4 regions of the Bacillus paramycoides genome follow, and region 3 is predicted to be linked to each of the others. Evidence: riboswitches for the same ligand, from Rfam matches in the RefSeq annotation. Region 3 holds a riboswitch; each other region holds the start of a gene.
The links. A riboswitch is a leader RNA that binds a small molecule or an ion and turns the genes downstream of it on or off. The one in region 3 is predicted to bind S-adenosylmethionine.
Positions count from the first base shown of each region.

Region 1: another riboswitch for S-adenosylmethionine. It lies ahead of AAG068_RS21365 (bifunctional homocysteine S-methyltransferase/methylenetetrahydrofolate reductase); the one in region 3 lies ahead of AAG068_RS01120 (peptide ABC transporter substrate-binding protein).
Region 2: another riboswitch for S-adenosylmethionine. It lies ahead of AAG068_RS15720 (M20 family metallopeptidase); the one in region 3 lies ahead of AAG068_RS01120 (peptide ABC transporter substrate-binding protein).
Region 4: another riboswitch for S-adenosylmethionine. It lies ahead of AAG068_RS01885 (methionine ABC transporter ATP-binding protein); the one in region 3 lies ahead of AAG068_RS01120 (peptide ABC transporter substrate-binding protein).

Region 1 covers NZ_CP152427.1:4,130,004-4,134,222, forward strand. Annotated here, with positions in the region: gene metH (methionine synthase) at 1-88, opposite strand, end outside; gene AAG068_RS21365 (bifunctional homocysteine S-methyltransferase/methylenetetrahydrofolate reductase) at 88-1,920, opposite strand; SAM riboswitch class I at 1,991-2,100, opposite strand; SAM riboswitch class I at 2,304-2,413, shown strand; gene metI (cystathionine gamma-synthase/O-acetylhomoserine thiolyase) at 2,508-3,620, shown strand; gene metC (cystathionine beta-lyase) at 3,617-4,219, shown strand, end outside.
Region 2 covers NZ_CP152427.1:3,039,465-3,043,683, forward strand. Annotated here, with positions in the region: gene AAG068_RS15710 (SDR family oxidoreductase) at 1-293, opposite strand, end outside; gene AAG068_RS15715 (Lrp/AsnC family transcriptional regulator) at 461-901, shown strand; gene AAG068_RS15720 (M20 family metallopeptidase) at 1,068-2,273, opposite strand; SAM riboswitch class I at 2,362-2,463, opposite strand; gene AAG068_RS15725 (AAA domain-containing protein) at 2,539-4,219, opposite strand, start outside.
Region 3 covers NZ_CP152427.1:194,461-198,679, forward strand. Annotated here, with positions in the region: gene AAG068_RS01115 (peptide ABC transporter substrate-binding protein) at 1-272, opposite strand, end outside; gene AAG068_RS01120 (peptide ABC transporter substrate-binding protein) at 681-2,321, opposite strand; SAM riboswitch class I at 2,454-2,558, opposite strand; gene AAG068_RS01125 (aldo/keto reductase) at 2,711-3,544, opposite strand; gene proC (pyrroline-5-carboxylate reductase) at 3,546-4,219, opposite strand, start outside.
Region 4 covers NZ_CP152427.1:346,763-350,981, forward strand. Annotated here, with positions in the region: gene pruA (L-glutamate gamma-semialdehyde dehydrogenase) at 1-920, shown strand, start outside; gene AAG068_RS01875 (hypothetical protein) at 1,101-1,250, shown strand; gene AAG068_RS01880 (cysteine hydrolase family protein) at 1,481-2,044, opposite strand; SAM riboswitch class I at 2,286-2,391, shown strand; gene AAG068_RS01885 (methionine ABC transporter ATP-binding protein) at 2,515-3,534, shown strand; gene AAG068_RS01890 (methionine ABC transporter permease) at 3,524-4,189, shown strand; gene AAG068_RS01895 (MetQ/NlpA family ABC transporter substrate-binding protein) at 4,211-4,219, shown strand, end outside.

The sequences.
Region 1 (4,219 bases), 1.4 Mb from region 3:
CAGTTAAGTCCTCTTGCTGAATCATTGTTCCCATTGCACCATCTAATATTAAGATGTTATTTTGTAATTTTTCTTCTATACATTTCATCAATTAATACCTTCTTTCACTTCTTGCTTTTCTCTCACATATTTAACGAGGTGTTCTGTAATTTCATATTTTAGAAATGGTGTAATAAGATAAATGCCGTTAAAATATTTCATCGCCGCATCGATCAACTCTTGAGAAATACGAATCCCTTCCTCAATTGCTGCCTCTTTCGTTTCATGTCCATCCATTCTCTCTCTTACTGCTTCAGGTAAAGTAATACCTGGCACCTCAAAATGAAGAAAATCTGCATTCCGTTTACTTATTAATGGCATAATCCCAATAAAAATAGGTTGTTCTAAATGCTTTGTCGCTTCATACACTTCTTCAATTAACGCGATATCATAAATTGGCTGCGTTAAGAAATATTCTGCTCCAGCATCTATTTTCCGTTCCATTCGCTTAACCGCTGCTTTTAAATGTCTTACATGCGGATTAAACGCACCTCCTACTGAAAACCTTGTTGCTGGACCTATTGATTTCCCTAAAATGGAGCGCCCATCGTTCATTTCTTTAATCATTTTAATGAGCTCAATAGAGGACAAATCATATACAGAAGTGGCACCTGGAAAATCACCAACGCGTGCTGGATCACCAGTTAAAGCTAACACTTCTTCCATGCCTAACGCTGATAATCCTAGTAAATGAGATTGTAGTCCGATGACGTTATGGTCTCTACACGTTAAGTGCGTCAATACCGGAATATCGTGTTTCGTTAATAATGCACCCATTGCCATATTCGAGACGCGAGGCGATGCTAATGAATTATCTGCTAGAGTAATAGCATCTGCTCCAGCTCTTTTCAATGCTCTTGCGCCTTCAAAAAAACGCTGTGTATCTAACGTTTTTGGTGGATCTAATTCCACTACTACTGTCGTTTGTTTTTTGGCTTTCTCTGCTAAAGTAATATGAGCTTTCGAACGTTTCTCATGCGTATGAACTACTTTCGGTCTTTGAATCGTATCTTTCTCTATTACAGGCGTAACATGTAAAGTGGCACGTTTCATGCTTTCAATATGTTCTGGCGTAGTGCCACAACAACCACCCAATAACCGAATACCTTGCTCAATAAATTTCGGTGTCATCGCTTCGAAATAAGCTGGACTTCCCTCATATACGTAACGTCCCTCCACATAATTCGGGAGACCTGCATTTGGATATGCTGACAAATAACCATTTTGCGGGATCGATATCATTTTAAAAGCTTCCGTCATATGAAGTGGCCCTAGTTGGCAGTTCAATCCAACAACATTTGCACCATAATCTAAAAGCTGTTTTAATATTTCATTTACATCATTTCCATTTTGAGTCGTACCTGCCTCATGTAACGCTAATTGCGCTACAATTGGAATATTCGTTTGTTTTCGTAACACCTGAACGGCATGAAGTAATTCAAACTCATCATAAAAAGTCTCTAATAGTAATCCATCAACCTGTTCTTCTAGTAAAGCACTTGCCTGCTCAAGTAACATAAATTCTCTTTCCATATCAGTTGTCGTAACAGCTCCGATATGTTTCATACCACCAATTGTTCCTAAAATGGCATTTCTGTCTGTAACAGATGCTTTCGCCAGTTTTACTGCTGCTCTATTAATTTCAGTAACTTGATTTTCTAAACCATACATACGTAATTTCGCTTCATTTGCTCCGTACGTATTTGTTTGAATTACATCTGCCCCAGCAGCTACATATTGCTTATGAATCGATATAATTAAATCCGGATCAGATATATTCAATTCTTCAAAACTACTTTGCAAGCCATGTGAATGTAATAACGTTCCAACCGCACCATCACCTATTACAATTCCTTTTGATAATAAATCTAGTAATTTCACCAATCTCCCTCATTTCTATCAATATAAAAACCCCCTCTTCATTTTGAAGAGGGGGACATAATCGATCCTCCTCTTATTATGCAAAACATTCGTTTTGCAGGTATTAGCACCGTTTCAAACATTTCGTTTGAAGGTTGCCGGGTTTCATAGGGCCTTTCCCTCCACCGCTCTCAATAAGAGTTTGTCTTTATTATTTTATTTATGTAGCTAAAAGGAAATGCGTTCCCCTTTTAACAATGTTTGTTAATTTTTCAATAAATTTAGCACGCACAAATGCAAAAGTCAATGACACTTGCGGAAAAATAAAAATTATTTAAAATAAAGTTGCAATTCAATTATCTTTTGTTGTAAAGTTAAAAATATAATAAAATTTCATACGAACATTCTTATCTAGAGAGGTAGAGGGACTGGCCCTATGACGCCTCAGCAACCATTAACATTTGTTAATAAGGTGCTAATTCCAGCAAATTGTGAAAGATTTGACAGATGAGAAGAAGACTCTATTCAAACCGAAAGCCTTCTTCCTTAGAAGGCTTTTTTTATTTTACATTCACTTAATTGTTAATTTAAAAAGGAGGAATTTTCACATGTCAACTATTGAAACAAAACTAGCACAAATCGGAAACCGAAGCGAAACTACAACAGGAACTGTTAATCCACCTGTTTATTTTTCAACTGCCTATCGTCACGAAGGAATTGGTAAATCGACTGGCTTTGACTATTCACGAACTGGCAATCCAACTCGCGGCCTGTTAGAGCAGGCAATTGCAGACTTAGAACACGGTGAACAAGGATATGCCTGTAGTTCAGGGATGGCAGCTGTTCTCCTCGTCCTGTCCCTATTCCGTTCTGGAGACGAACTTATTGTATCTGAAGATTTATACGGGGGCACTTATCGATTATTTTCTGAGCACGAAAAAAAGTGGAACGTTCGATGTAGATACGTAAATACACAGTCTATTAAACAAATTGAGCAAGCTATCACAACTGAAACGAAGGCTATTTTCATAGAAACTCCAACTAATCCATTAATGCAAGTTACTGATATTGCTGCTGTCGCAACTGTAGCGAAAAGACACGGACTACTTCTTATCGTAGACAACACGTTCTACACACCTTATATACAGCAGCCATTAACAGAAGGCGCGGACATTGTAATTCATAGCGCAACGAAATATTTAGGAGGACATAACGATGTACTAAGCGGACTTGTCGTTGCAAAAGGAAAGGAACTTTGTGAGGAAATCGCTCATTATCATAATGCATCAGGCGCGGTCTTAAGCCCATTTGATTCATGGCTATTAATTCGTGGTATGAAAACATTAGCGCTTCGCATGAGACAACATGAAGAAAATGCAAAAGCAGTTGTCGCTTATTTAAATGATGAAGACGGTGTGACAGATGTATTTTACCCTGGAAGAGGCGGCATGATCTCATTTCGTCTAAAAGATGAAACGTGGATTAATCCATTCCTACAATCTTTATCCTTAATTACATTTGCTGAAAGTCTCGGTGGTGTTGAAAGTTTAATGACATATCCGGCAACACAAACACACGCTGATATTCCTGAAGAAATTAGAACAGCAAACGGTGTATGTAATCGTCTTCTTCGATTTTCTGTCGGTATTGAAAATAGTAACGATTTAATTCAAGACTTACAGCAAGCCATTAAACTTGTAAAAGAAGGTGTAAGAATATGAGTTATTCTATAGATACACTTTTACTACACAACCAATATAAACATGACTCACAAACAGGAGCTGTTAACGTTCCCATTTATAATACATCAACATTCCACCAATTTGATGTAGATACGTTCGGGAAATATGACTATAGCCGCTCTGGTAATCCAACTCGCGAAGCGCTTGAAGATATTATCGCTTTATTAGAAGGCGGAACAAAAGGGTTTGCATTCGCATCAGGAATTGCAGCGATTTCTACTGCATTCCTCCTCCTTTCACAAGGTGATCACGTACTCATTTCAGAAGACGTATACGGAGGGACTTATCGAATGATAACTGAAGTTCTCTCCCGTTACGGTGTATCACATACATTTGTTGATATGACCAATTTAGAAGAAATAAAACAAAACATTAAGCCAAATACAAAACTCTTTTATGTAGAAACACCCTCTAATCCACTTTTAAAAGTTACAGATATTCGTGCTGTTTCTAAACTTGCAAAATCTATTGACGCCCTTACTTTTGTTGATAATACATTTTTGACACCACTATTCCAGAAGCCACTTGATCTTGGCGCCGATGTCGTTCTTCATAGTGCCACAAAATTCATTGCCGGT
Region 2 (4,219 bases), 2.4 Mb from region 3:
GCATTGTTTACTAAAATATCAATCTCTGATGTACCAACTTTTATTTGTAATTCATTCTTTAACTGTTCTACTAGCTTTTTGACACCATCAATTGAATTGAGTTCAGCTTCAATTAAGAACGCTTTTCCTCCATTAGATTCAATCTCACTAATCGTTTCATCTGCAGCTATTTTATTTCGGCCGTAGTGAATCGCAACTAATGCTCCATCTTTCGCCAATCTCATCGCAATCGCACGGCCAATTCCGCGACTCGCTCCTGTTACTAATGCTACTTTCCCATCAAGGTTCTTCATTTTTTCCATCCTTCCTAAATTCCCTTTTGATAAATCCTATACTTATATTTTCATGCAAAAACCAATCATTTTAAATACAGATTTATAGGTAATTTAGTTAGTTCACTTATGATATTATAGTTATAATTTATGATTCACTTTAGAAAACAAAACAAGGAGGCTACACAATGCAAAACGCAGTAAAACTGGATGAAATCGATCATAAAATTATGAACTTGTTGTATGAAAATGCGAGAATTTCTGTTTCAGAAATAGGCCGAATTATATCCATGACGCAACCGGCTGTAAAGGAACGTATTAATAAACTTGAAGATCAAGGCGTTATAGCGGCTTACCGAACGAAATTTGAGCCTTCCAAAATTAATAAAAACATTCAAGCATTCATCATGTTTAAAACGAGCCAATGCTCTGATTTTATCCAATTTTGTAATGCCGCTCCTGAAGTAACAGATTTATATCGAATTAGTGGGGAGTTTAATTATATGATGAAAGTTATGAGCGATTCGATGGATTCTCTCGCTGCATTTTTAGACTCTTTAATGCAATTTGGCTTGTCATCTCCTTTAATTGTTTTAAAGAGTGAGTTTGAGGAGAAATTATCTTTCTAATAAAGGATACGTATTATCCTCCGCTAACAGTAAAAGCTTTTCCTTTATGAGAAAATCCAACAAAATTAATGATTAGTAACAAAAAAGAACATTGATATTTCAATGTTCTTTTTTATATCTCTACTTATTAATTAGATCTCTATTCGAAAAAAGTACCTTAATCCCCTTACCCCTGATTCCTCTGCGCCTCTCTAAACTCTTCCTTCACCTTCTCTAACAACCCTTCTTCCGTAATTAATCGATACGCCATATTTGCTATTGCTTTTGCGGATGTAATTAATGCTTTATCTCCAAGTTCTGAACGTGCTGCTTCTCTAAATTCATTCGTATGTGCAATTAAATCATCTGGCCCGATTTTAATGTACGGGTGAATGGTCGGTACGACTTGACTTACGTTTCCTGCGTCGGTTGAACCGATGCCAAATCTTTCTTTCCGATTTACGTCTTCACCTTGTAATTCTAGTTCTTCGGCTACGACTTCATTAAATGTTTTTGTTACGAGTAATTCATCGATTTCATTTTGGAATTGATGGATTTTTACTTTCGCACCTGTTGCTAACGCTGCTCCCTGTGCAATGTTTTTTACTTTTTCTGTTACTTCTGCACATCTTTTTCGCGTTGCTGCACGGATGAAGAATCTTGCTGCAGCGTAGTCAGGAATAATGTTAGGTGCTTTTCCGCCCTCAGTAATAATGCCATGAATTTTCACATCTGATGGAAGTTGTTGGCGAAGTGCATTAATGCTGTTATACAGTTGAATGACCGCATCTAATGCGTTAATTCCTTCTTCTGGTGAAGCTGCGGCGTGAGCTGTTTTTCCGTAAAAATGAAAATCAAGTGGATCGACTGCTAGTGAAGGGCTTGTTGTCGCTGTTTTTCCGCTCGGATGAATCATAAGTGCCGCATCAATATCTTTAAATAAACCAGCTTTTACATAACTCGCTTTCGCACTACCGTTTGGCCCTCCTTCTTCAGCTGGTGTTCCAAACACGACAACTTCCCCGCCAATTTCTTCAAGCGTTTCTGATAATGCGATCGCTGCCGCAACGCTAATTGTGCCAATTAAATTGTGACCACACGCATGACCAAGTCCTGGTAAAGCATCATACTCAGCTAAAAATGCGATAACTGGTCCTTGTTTTCCTGAACTTTTTCGCGCGATAAAACCTGTTTCATGTCCAGCTATATTGTGCTGCAACTGAAATCCTGCACTCCCTAGCAATAAACTCAACGTTCTTGATGCATAAAACTCTTGGTTACCAATCTCCGGATTCGCATGAATATCGTGACTTGTTTCTATGTACTTTTCCTTATTTCTTTCAATACTCTCTTCAATTGTTTTTCTTTGTGACGTTACTCCTGTCGCTCCCATTTTTCTTCCCCCTTATATTTTCACGTAAAAAAGCCTCTTTCTAAAAGATAGAAAGAGGCTTCTGCATATACAGTCAAAATGAGCTTCTTTCTTATCTTTCAAGTTACCTTGCTGGAATTGGCACAGTATTCATAACGAATCCGCTGCCGAGGTATCATAGGGCCAGTCCCTCCACCTCTCGCGATAAGAATTTTCATAAAATTATATTAAATTATATTCATTCTAAGTTCATTCCGATTAAAAGTCAAGGCATTCCTATCCGAATTTACCGAATATCTAAAAATCCTTTTAAAACACCAATTGTTTCTGGTGCTTGCAGTCTTGCACATACGTACGGAAATTCCGTACTACCTTCAAACATCATTTGAGATGTGAGCGGTGCCCCTGCCCAAAAGATTTCATCATCAATTACGATAAACGGGAATGCTTTATTTTGTCTTTGTAACTTTACATTTTTTAATGGAACTGGTCCATCACTATACACTGTTATTTGCACATTTGAACGCATTAACGCTTGCCATACTCGCTTATCCACTTGTTTTGTACTTGGAAGTGAAATAATAATTTTTCGTTTTGCCGCTAAAATATCTTTCAATAACCCTTTTGGCTCTTCAAGATTCATTTCCATAAACCAGCGTAAACGTTTCGAAATTTTTCGTTCCCACAATTGTCGTGATGTCGTGCGGTCATACACATCTCCGTGACGTTCTATATGAGCTGTTAATTGTGATAACGCTTGTTTTCTCGAAAGGTTTTTACGCATATAATGACAATCTGATAATTGAATGAACTTCCCTCTCGCCCTTGTCACTGCAACATTGACGAGGCGATGGTTTTTATGGTCAAAGAATAACACGCCAGGTCGTTCTTGCGGATAACTATCCACTGTATCAAAAATCATCATATCTCTTTCAGAACCTTGAAACTTATGAACCGTCGCCGCTAAAACAGGTATGTTTTGATATTTCGTTCTCTGCAACATTTCTCTAATGCACGTTGATAAAAAGCGGGATTGCGCTCTGTAAGGTGTAACAACACCGATTGATTGAACACCATCTAACAATCCGATTAACATCATTTGCATCGCTACTAAACCAGACATAATGTTAAAACGAGAACCTGAAGCAGCGTCCTTTAACGAAAAGGCACCCATTAGACTCGTATCAAATAAAACGCTCGCCTCATTTGCGAACGGTTGTAGTTGCGCAAGTTCTTTACGTTCTGAAACAGACGGATGATCATATACTCTATTTTTATAAATAAATGAGTTTGTAAACTTCGAAATATCTGCATGCATACGTCTTTGTTCTTGCAACATAAAGAGGTTCGGATGTGCTTCTGATTTATTAACAGACTCAACAATCCCCGCATGGTAAAACATATCTTCCCCAAGCCATTTTCGAACGAGTTCATGGTTTGCCATCGCAATTGGAGGTAACTGTAAAAAGTCACCACAAACGACGATGCGTTTTCCAAGTGAAGCAGCTAACGCAATTTGCGGAACATATGCCATACTCACTTCATCTACGACAACTAAATCAAACGTACGCTCATAAATAAGTGAATCAATCGCACATTTCGATAAAGTCGCACCGATTACTTTCGCATTTTCAATATATTCTTTTTCTACTTCTTTAATTTTCGCTTTTTGCTTTCGAAGATCACTTTCAATCTCTTGTATACGCTTCTTATCAGCAGAAGTCGCTTTATATGATAAAATCTTTTCACGAAGATCTTGGCGTGTTTCTTCTAAATAGAGTCTTTCTTCTCCCCAAGACCCGTTCGTCGTTTCAACTAGCTTCGACGCAAGTAACGTTTCATGATTTCGTATATGATCATGCTGGCTATAACCGTAACGAACAATTTCACCAGGCGTCCATTTCTTTTTATTTTCAATTTGCTTCGTTACTTCACTCATTAATACGTCCACTGCCGCATTACTATGA
Region 3 (4,219 bases):
TCAGCAACACCAGGAATTGGTTTGTTATCTTCTCCCATTGCATATAAACCTTCAAAAACATTTTGCATTACGCTCATGGATTCCCCATCCGTTGCTTTTGCAACATCCATTGTTGGAATTTCTGAAGCGAATGATAAGTTAATTGCCTGTTTATCATTTGCTTTATCATTTGCTTTCGCTCCGCTTGCATGATCTTTATTTCCCCCGCAAGCAGTTAGTAATAGACTTGCCCCTAAAACAGATGCAACAACAGGTACAACTTTTTTCTTCATTGTTCGTTCCTCCCTAAATGTGTTGTTCGTAACATCGTAATGTCCACGTTTTGAAGTGTAGCTATAGAAGAAGAGAAAACCTATTATAGATATGTGTATGTAGGTAATTAGGTGTTCCATATGTATATACATGTTGAACTATAATCTATCGTTATATGTTTCAACGTAGTAGACGTTATATTTTGATGGTGAAATATTTCGTTTCTTTGATTATTTAGAATATTAAAACTGGAAAGAACTATATGTCAATAATAAAAATTGATTGTTAATTTCTTAGAATAATATATTAAAAAAGCAGATTTCCTCGTATTAGGGAATCTGCTTTTAATATGTTTTGCTAAAAAAACAATTGGTGTGGGCTAATAATCAGTGGGGGATGAAGAAAAACCCACTGATTAAAGTTTCGCTTTATTTTTCAATTTTGGCCCATTTGAAGTTTAATTGACCTGCAAAGTCTACTTGCACAATTCCTTTCACATAAGAACGTTCTAAATAAGATTCGCCTTTTTGGTAAAGAGGAGCGATAACAGAGTCTTTAAATAATATTTTCTCGGATGCTAGTAATGCTTCCCAGCGAGCTTTTTCATCACCGGCTAAAGTTGTTTTCACTTTTGCTATTGTTTCATCGAACTCCTTATTAGAGTAATGATCTAAGTTGTAAGGGTTATTCGTTGTAAATAGCTCAAGGAATGTAATTGGATCAGCAAAGTCAGGGCTCCAGCCGTCAATTCCAATTTCGTAGTCACCTTTTAATAAAAGTGAAACTTGTTGTTTACGTGGTTGCGGCTTTATATTTACTGTTAATCCATCTAAATTCTTTTCTAGTTGTCCTTTTAAGAACTCACCAGTTTTCTTATCAAGGTCAGCATCACTTGTTAATAATTCTAATGTTATCTTTTCAGAACCAAGCTCTTGTTTAGCTTTTTTCCATAATTCTTGAGCAGATTTTGTATCAACCTTTGTTAAATCGCCGTTTGCGGCACGGAAGTCTGTTCCGTCAGGTCCTTTTGCAAAGTTTTTCGGCACGAGACTAGAGGTTGGTGTAGAGCCGTCATTTAATAACGTATTTACAAAGGATTTTCGATCAATTGTTTGATCGATTGCTTGGCGTGCAGAAACGTTTTGAAGTACTTTGTTTTGTTGATTCATACGTAGAAACTGTACCCCTACGTTTGGCCGTCCTTTAAAGTTAGCATCCTTTTTATATTTATCAACGAAGTCAGATGTTAGTTTGATACGATCTAATTGTTTTGACTCGAATAAATTTACTTCTGTAGATTTTTCTTTTACGACGTTAAAATTGATTTCTTCCAGTTTGACAGTATCTTTATCCCAATAGGTAGGGTTTTTCTTAAATTTAAAGCTTTGCTCATGCTTCCAATCGCTTAGTGTAAAAGCTCCGTTGTACAAAATTGTATTGTCTTCTAACGCATACTTATCACCTTGTGCTTTAAAGAATTCCTCGTTAATTGGTAGAAATGTTGGGAACGCTGTTAAGCTTATAAAGTACGGAACAGGACGTTCCAATTCTACCTCAAACGTATGGTCATCAATTGCTTTTACACCAAGTTGATCGGCTGGAAGTTCTTTGTTGTTAATTTTTGTTGCGTTTTTAATATCAAAGAATAGAAATGCATATTCAGAGGCTGTTGCTGGATCAACAGCTCTTTGCCAAGCGAAGACAAAGTCTTTCGCTGTGACAGGAGTGCCGTTTGACCATTTTGAATCTCGTAGGTGGAATGTGTATTTCGTTTTATCGCCACTTACTTCATAAGATTTTGCAACGCCAGGGACAGGTTTGTTACCTTCACCAAGATTATACAAACCTTCAAATACGTTTCTCATTACTTGACCAGAATCAGTATCTGTAGCACGAGCTGTATCCATTGTTCGTATTTCAGTAGGTGAAGATAAGTTTAAAACCTGTTTACTAGGCGCCTCGTCTTTTGCATTTGCTCCGCTTGCTTCGTTTTTATAACTACCGCAACCAGTTAATAAAATACTTACTCCTACAACTGATGCAATACCGGGTACAAACTTCTTTTTCATTTGATTTTCCTCCTAAATAATTAAGTTTGGATGATGATGAGGGAAATGAAAAATAAAAAATCCCTCTTTTCATATTGAGAAAGAGGGATTTTTACGTACAAGTTATGCACCCGTATATAAACGAAGTCCCTCATTCTATCTTTCAAGCACAATGCTTGCAGGAAGTGGCACAGTATTCAAAATGAACCTGTTGCCGAGGTTTCAAAGGGCCAGTCCCTCCACCTCTCTTGATACAATGAGTAAACGAATAAATTTTATTAATTTTGTGTTTCTTTGATAATTCAAAATCTTACACCTTGGATGATGAAGTGTCAACCAATTGGAATATAGTTTAAATTTTCAGTTTTATTTAACGAGAAAAACCACTGCATATGGCAGTGGTTTTTCTACTAGAAGTTAAAGTTATCTGGATCTGGACCAACGCGACGATCTTCATTTAGAGCTTGAATTGCTTTCATGTCATCAGCACTTAATTCAAAATCGAATATATTTGCATTTTCAATAATGCGATGTTCTTTAATAGATTTAGGGATTGTTACAACTTCATTTTGTAAATCCCAGCGTAAAATAATTTGTGCAGTTGATTTATTATATTTTGTCGCAATGTCTTGTAATGTGGAGTTATCCAGTAGTTGTCCCTGCATTAATGGTGACCAAGCTTCAAGCTGGATGTTATGTTCTTTACAGAAAGCGTGCAATTCTTCTTGTGCTAAACGTGGGTGGTATTCCACTTGATTGACCATTGGCTTAATTTCAGCGATTTCAAATACGTCTTGTAAGTGGTGAATGTGGAAATTACTCACACCGATAGCACGAACACGGCCATCTTTATAAAGTTTTTCTAACGCTTTCCATGATTCAGTATATTTCCCTTTTACAGGCCAATGTACTAAATATAAATCTAAATATTCTAGACCTAATTTTTCTAATGTAGTTTCAAATGCTTGAAGTGTTGTTTCATATCCTTGATCGCTATTCCATACTTTTGATGTAATAAATAATTCTTCACGTGAAACACCTGCTTCACGGATCGCTTGTCCAACGCCTTCTTCGTTTTGATAGATTGCTGCAGTATCGATGCTGCGGTAGCCATTTTTAATTGCTGATTTTACAGACTCAATTACTTCTGAACCATCTTCTACTTTAAAAACACCTAAACCGAACCAAGGCATTTTTACACCGTTATGTAATGTAGTATAGTCTTTTAAACTTGTTAAACTCATATTATTTCCCCCTAGCTTTTTTGTTTGTTGCTTCTACTGCTTTTTGAACCGCCTCTGAAAAATTATATTCATATAAAGCTTTGAGACCTTCAGCTGTGGAACCACCTGGCGTTGTTACTTGTTCGCGGAGGTTAGCCGGATCTTGCGTTTGTTCAAGCATAGAAGCAGATCCAGAAATCATTTGAATGACAAGGTGTTTTGCGGTTGCTTCATCGACGCCATAACTTTTTGTTGCTTCAATTAAGCATTCAGCAAAGTAATAAAGGAAAGCTGGTGCACTTCCAGTAACTGCAGTAAGCTGATGAACTTCTTCTTCAGTGCAAAGTTGCGAAGTACCAATGCCTCCTAAAAGCAGTTGCAGGGTTTCTTGATGCATCTCGTTTACTGATCGTCCCATTGTATATAAGGAGATAGACTTTCCAATTTCAGCAGCTGTATTTGGCATAATCCAAGCGACAGGTGTTCCCTCGGGAAGTCTTTCTTTTAAATAAGATGGACCAATGCCAGCAGCTACCGTTACGACAAGTTGATTCGATAGTAACGGAGATAATTCTGCTAATAATTCTTCATGTGCAGAAGGTGGCATTGCTAAAACAATCGTATCAACAGATGTAACATGCTGCTTCCAATCTGTTGTGATAGACACATTATATCGTCCTTGTAATTGTTCTAGCT
Region 4 (4,219 bases), 150 kb from region 3:
CTCCTGTAGTAGCAGCGAAATTCATGGAAGTATTAGAAGAAGCTGGCTTACCAGCTGGCGTAGTAAACTTCGTTCCAGGTAATGGTTCTGAAGTTGGTGACTACTTAGTAGATCACCCTCGTACACGTTTCGTGAGCTTCACTGGATCTCGTGATGTAGGTATCCGAATTTATGAGCGTGCAGCGAAAGTAAACCCAGGCCAAATTTGGTTAAAACGCGTTATCGCTGAAATGGGTGGTAAAGATACAATCGTTGTTGATAAAGAAGCTGATCTTGAATTAGCAGCTAAATCTATCGTTGCATCAGCATTTGGATTCTCAGGACAAAAATGTTCTGCATGTTCTCGTGCAGTAATCCATGAAGATGTATACGATCACGTATTAAATCGTGCTGTTGAATTAACGAAAAAATTAACAGTTGCTAACCCAGCTGTATTAGGTACAAATATGGGTCCTGTTAATGACCAAGCTGCATTCGATAAAGTAATGAGCTATGTTGCAATTGGTAAAGAAGAAGGTAGAATCTTAGCAGGTGGCGAAGGAGACGATTCTAAAGGCTGGTTCATCCAACCAACAATCGTTGCTGACGTTGCAGAAGATGCTCGCTTAATGAAAGAAGAAATCTTCGGACCAGTAGTAGCATTCTGTAAAGCAAAAGACTTTGACCATGCACTTGCAATTGCAAATAATACAGAATACGGTTTAACAGGAGCAGTTATTTCTAACAACCGTGACCATATTGAAAAAGCACGTGAAGACTTCCACGTAGGTAACTTATACTTCAACCGTGGATGTACTGGTGCAATCGTAGGATACCAACCATTCGGTGGCTTTAACATGTCTGGTACAGACTCTAAAGCTGGTGGTCCTGATTACTTAGCACTTCACATGCAAGCAAAAACTACTTCTGAAACTTTATAAGAAATAGTAGAAGAGATCTTCGCAGTCTGCGAAGATCTCTTTTTTTTGAGAAAATTTTTTCTATATGTGGATTAAGATAGATATCAGTAGAAAAACTAATAAGGTTTACTTCAGTAAAATAAGGTATATTATATTGGTTGAATAGATTCTCTTTAAAGATAAGAAAAGTAGGTGAACAAAGTGGGAAAATATCAATTGGATTATAAAGGCCAGGTAGCTGTGGCAAAGTTTCATGAAAAACAGACGCCTGTCAAATTTGATAAAAAGCAGCAAATTGAAAAATTGCGTGCGGAGTATTTGAAAAAGAAACAAAAACAGACAGATAAATAATAGGAGAGACTAGTTAATTTGAATGAAAAACACTTACTATAAATTACCATTTGGTAAGTGGAACTAGCTAAACCCTATTAATATCGGGATAAACATGTAAATAGAAACAAAACAACGAGAAAAGTTGACTTATTAGTCACATTTTTTAGTATTCATTTTAAGGATTTCCTGTATAATACAATTTGAAAGAAAATCTATGGTTTGACAAGAAACACTCCTTTCGGTTTTGCTCACTGAAGGGAGTGTTTTTTTGTAGCTACAAACTCCTCTGTACTCATTACATTCCCATATACGCCATTTAAACTAGCCAAAATTGTGTTATGAATATAAACGGCTGGTATAGTAGCATTCTTAAAAGAAAGATCTTTTGTAGCACAAGCATCATGTATAACGGTACATTGAAAGCCGAAATCAAAAGCAGCTCTTACGGTAGCATCGATACACATATGAGTCATCATCCCACATATGACGACGTGCTCGATGTTTAAACGTTGTAATTGTTCTAGAAGATCAGTTTCCCGAAAACTATTTGGATAATGTTTGATTATAACGGTTTCATTTCTAAGTGGGCGTACGCTTTTATGAATATGTACACCTTCTGTATTTGGTAGGAAAAAAGTAGCGTCATCTTTTATTGCTACATGTTGGATATGAAAAATAGGTTCATTTCTCGTTCTAAAGAGTTGTAGTAGCTCATTAGCATAGTCGCTTGCTTCTACCGGATTACGTAATTCCATCTTTCCTTGTGGAAAATAATCATTTTGAATATCAACAAGTAAAAGAGCTGTTTTCATATATTTATCTTCCTCCGATTTCATATTCAAATAATGGTATTCAATTAGTAGAGAAGATTATCCTTTTAAAAAATATGCGAGAGGAGAATTTTACATAACTTTAAAGATTACTATTTTTTCATGAATTTTCATCTGAAAATTATAATAAAGGAATAATTAATATTTTTCTAAAAAATGTATTGACTCTTATTATTCTGAGTTCTATAATGAGAATTAATTAAACGACAATTAAATCGATACATTCTTATCCAGAGAGGTGGAGGGACTGGCCCTACGATACCTCAGCAACGGGTTTTTTAATACCGTGCTAACTCCAGCAAGCCTTATAAAGGCTTGGAAGATGAGAAGATGTGAACGAGTACATATAAGTGCTCTCCTTCTTATCTTTATGTTTGATAAGAAGGAGAGCACTTTTTATTTTACCTCGAAAGCTCTACTTCAAGTTTTTACAGCATATAGGAGGGGAAAAAATGATTTCTTTTAACAACGTAAGTAAAGTATATGAATCAAGTGGGCAATCTGTTCATGCGGTGGAGGATGTAACGTTATCAGTTGAAAAGGGCGAAATTTTCGGCATTATCGGTTTTAGTGGCGCTGGAAAGAGTACGTTGTTACGCTTAGTAAATATGTTAGAGAGACCAACGGCAGGAACGATTTCAATAGATGATAAAGATATTACATCACTATCGACGAAAGAATTACGGAAGCTAAGACAAAGAATCGGGATGATTTTTCAAAGTTTTAATTTATTTAATTCAAGAACAGTGTTTGGGAATATTGCGTATCCATTAAAATTAGCAAAAGTACCAAATAATGAGATAAAAGAAAGAGTAAATGAACTGCTGAAGTTTGTCGGGTTAGAGGATAAAGCAGACTATTATCCAGAGCAACTATCAGGTGGTCAAAAACAGCGTGTGGGCATTGCTAGGGCACTGGCAACATCACCAGATATCCTTATATGTGATGAGGCAACATCAGCTTTAGATCCAGAAACAACGACAGAAATTTTGAACTTATTAAAGAAAGTAAATCGAGAATACAATGTAACAATTCTTCTTATTACACATGAAATGCATGTTGTGAAAGAAATTTGTCACCGTGTAGCTGTAATGGAGAAGGGAAAGGTTATTGAAGAAGGAAAACTGTTTGATGTTTTTACACAACCAAAAACAAAGACGACTCAAAATTTTGTACGCTCTATTATTAATGATCATTTACCGGAAAGTGTTTTAGGGAAAATTCAAAATGGTGGACAGATTTATCGCTTAACATTTACTGGTGAAGAGACAGGACAGCCGGTACTATCGTATATCGCGAAAAACTATAACGTCGATGTAAACGTACTGTACGGAAATATTATTGAACTTCAAAATGTGTTATTTGGAAATCTACTTGTAGAACTGCAAGGTGAACAGAAAGAAATTCAAAAAGCATTACAACATCTAAGACTACAAGTGCAGCTGAAGGAGGTAGAAGCTCATGCGAGTTGATTGGAGTATATTTTGGCCCCGCATAGTAGATGCGACGGGGGATACCCTCTTAATGGTAATTGTAACCCTTATATTCGCTACAATTCTTGGTATACCTCTAGGTTTACTATTATATGTAACGAGAAAAGGAAACTTTTTAGAAAATAAATGGATCTTTTCTATTCTTAATATCATTATTAATACAATTCGTCCGGTTCCATTCATCATCTTCTTAGTAGCTTTAAGCCCACTAACAAGAAGTGTTATCGGAACGACGATTGGAACAGCAGCAGCAATTTTCCCAATGACGTTAGTTGCATCAATCGGTATCGCTAGAATGGTTGAAACAAATCTTGTTTCAGTTCCAAAGGGAGTCATTGAAGCCGCTCAAGCAATGGGTGCTTCACCATTTAGAATTGTTTTTGAAATTCTTGTACCAGAAGCGTTAGCACCATTAATCTTAGGGGTTACATTTATGACAGTTGGTTTAATTGAATTTTCTGCAGTTGCTGGGCTTGTCGGTGGCGGCGGTCTTGGTGACTTAGCGATGACATATGGTTATCAACGTTTTGATACATCGGTTATGTTCGTAACGGTCGTTTTACTTATTATTCTCGTACAGGTAGCTCAAAACTTAGGAAACTACTTTGCGAAAGTCTTTTTACGCAGATCATAAAAGGGAAGAGGGGAAAAGGAAATGAAGAAA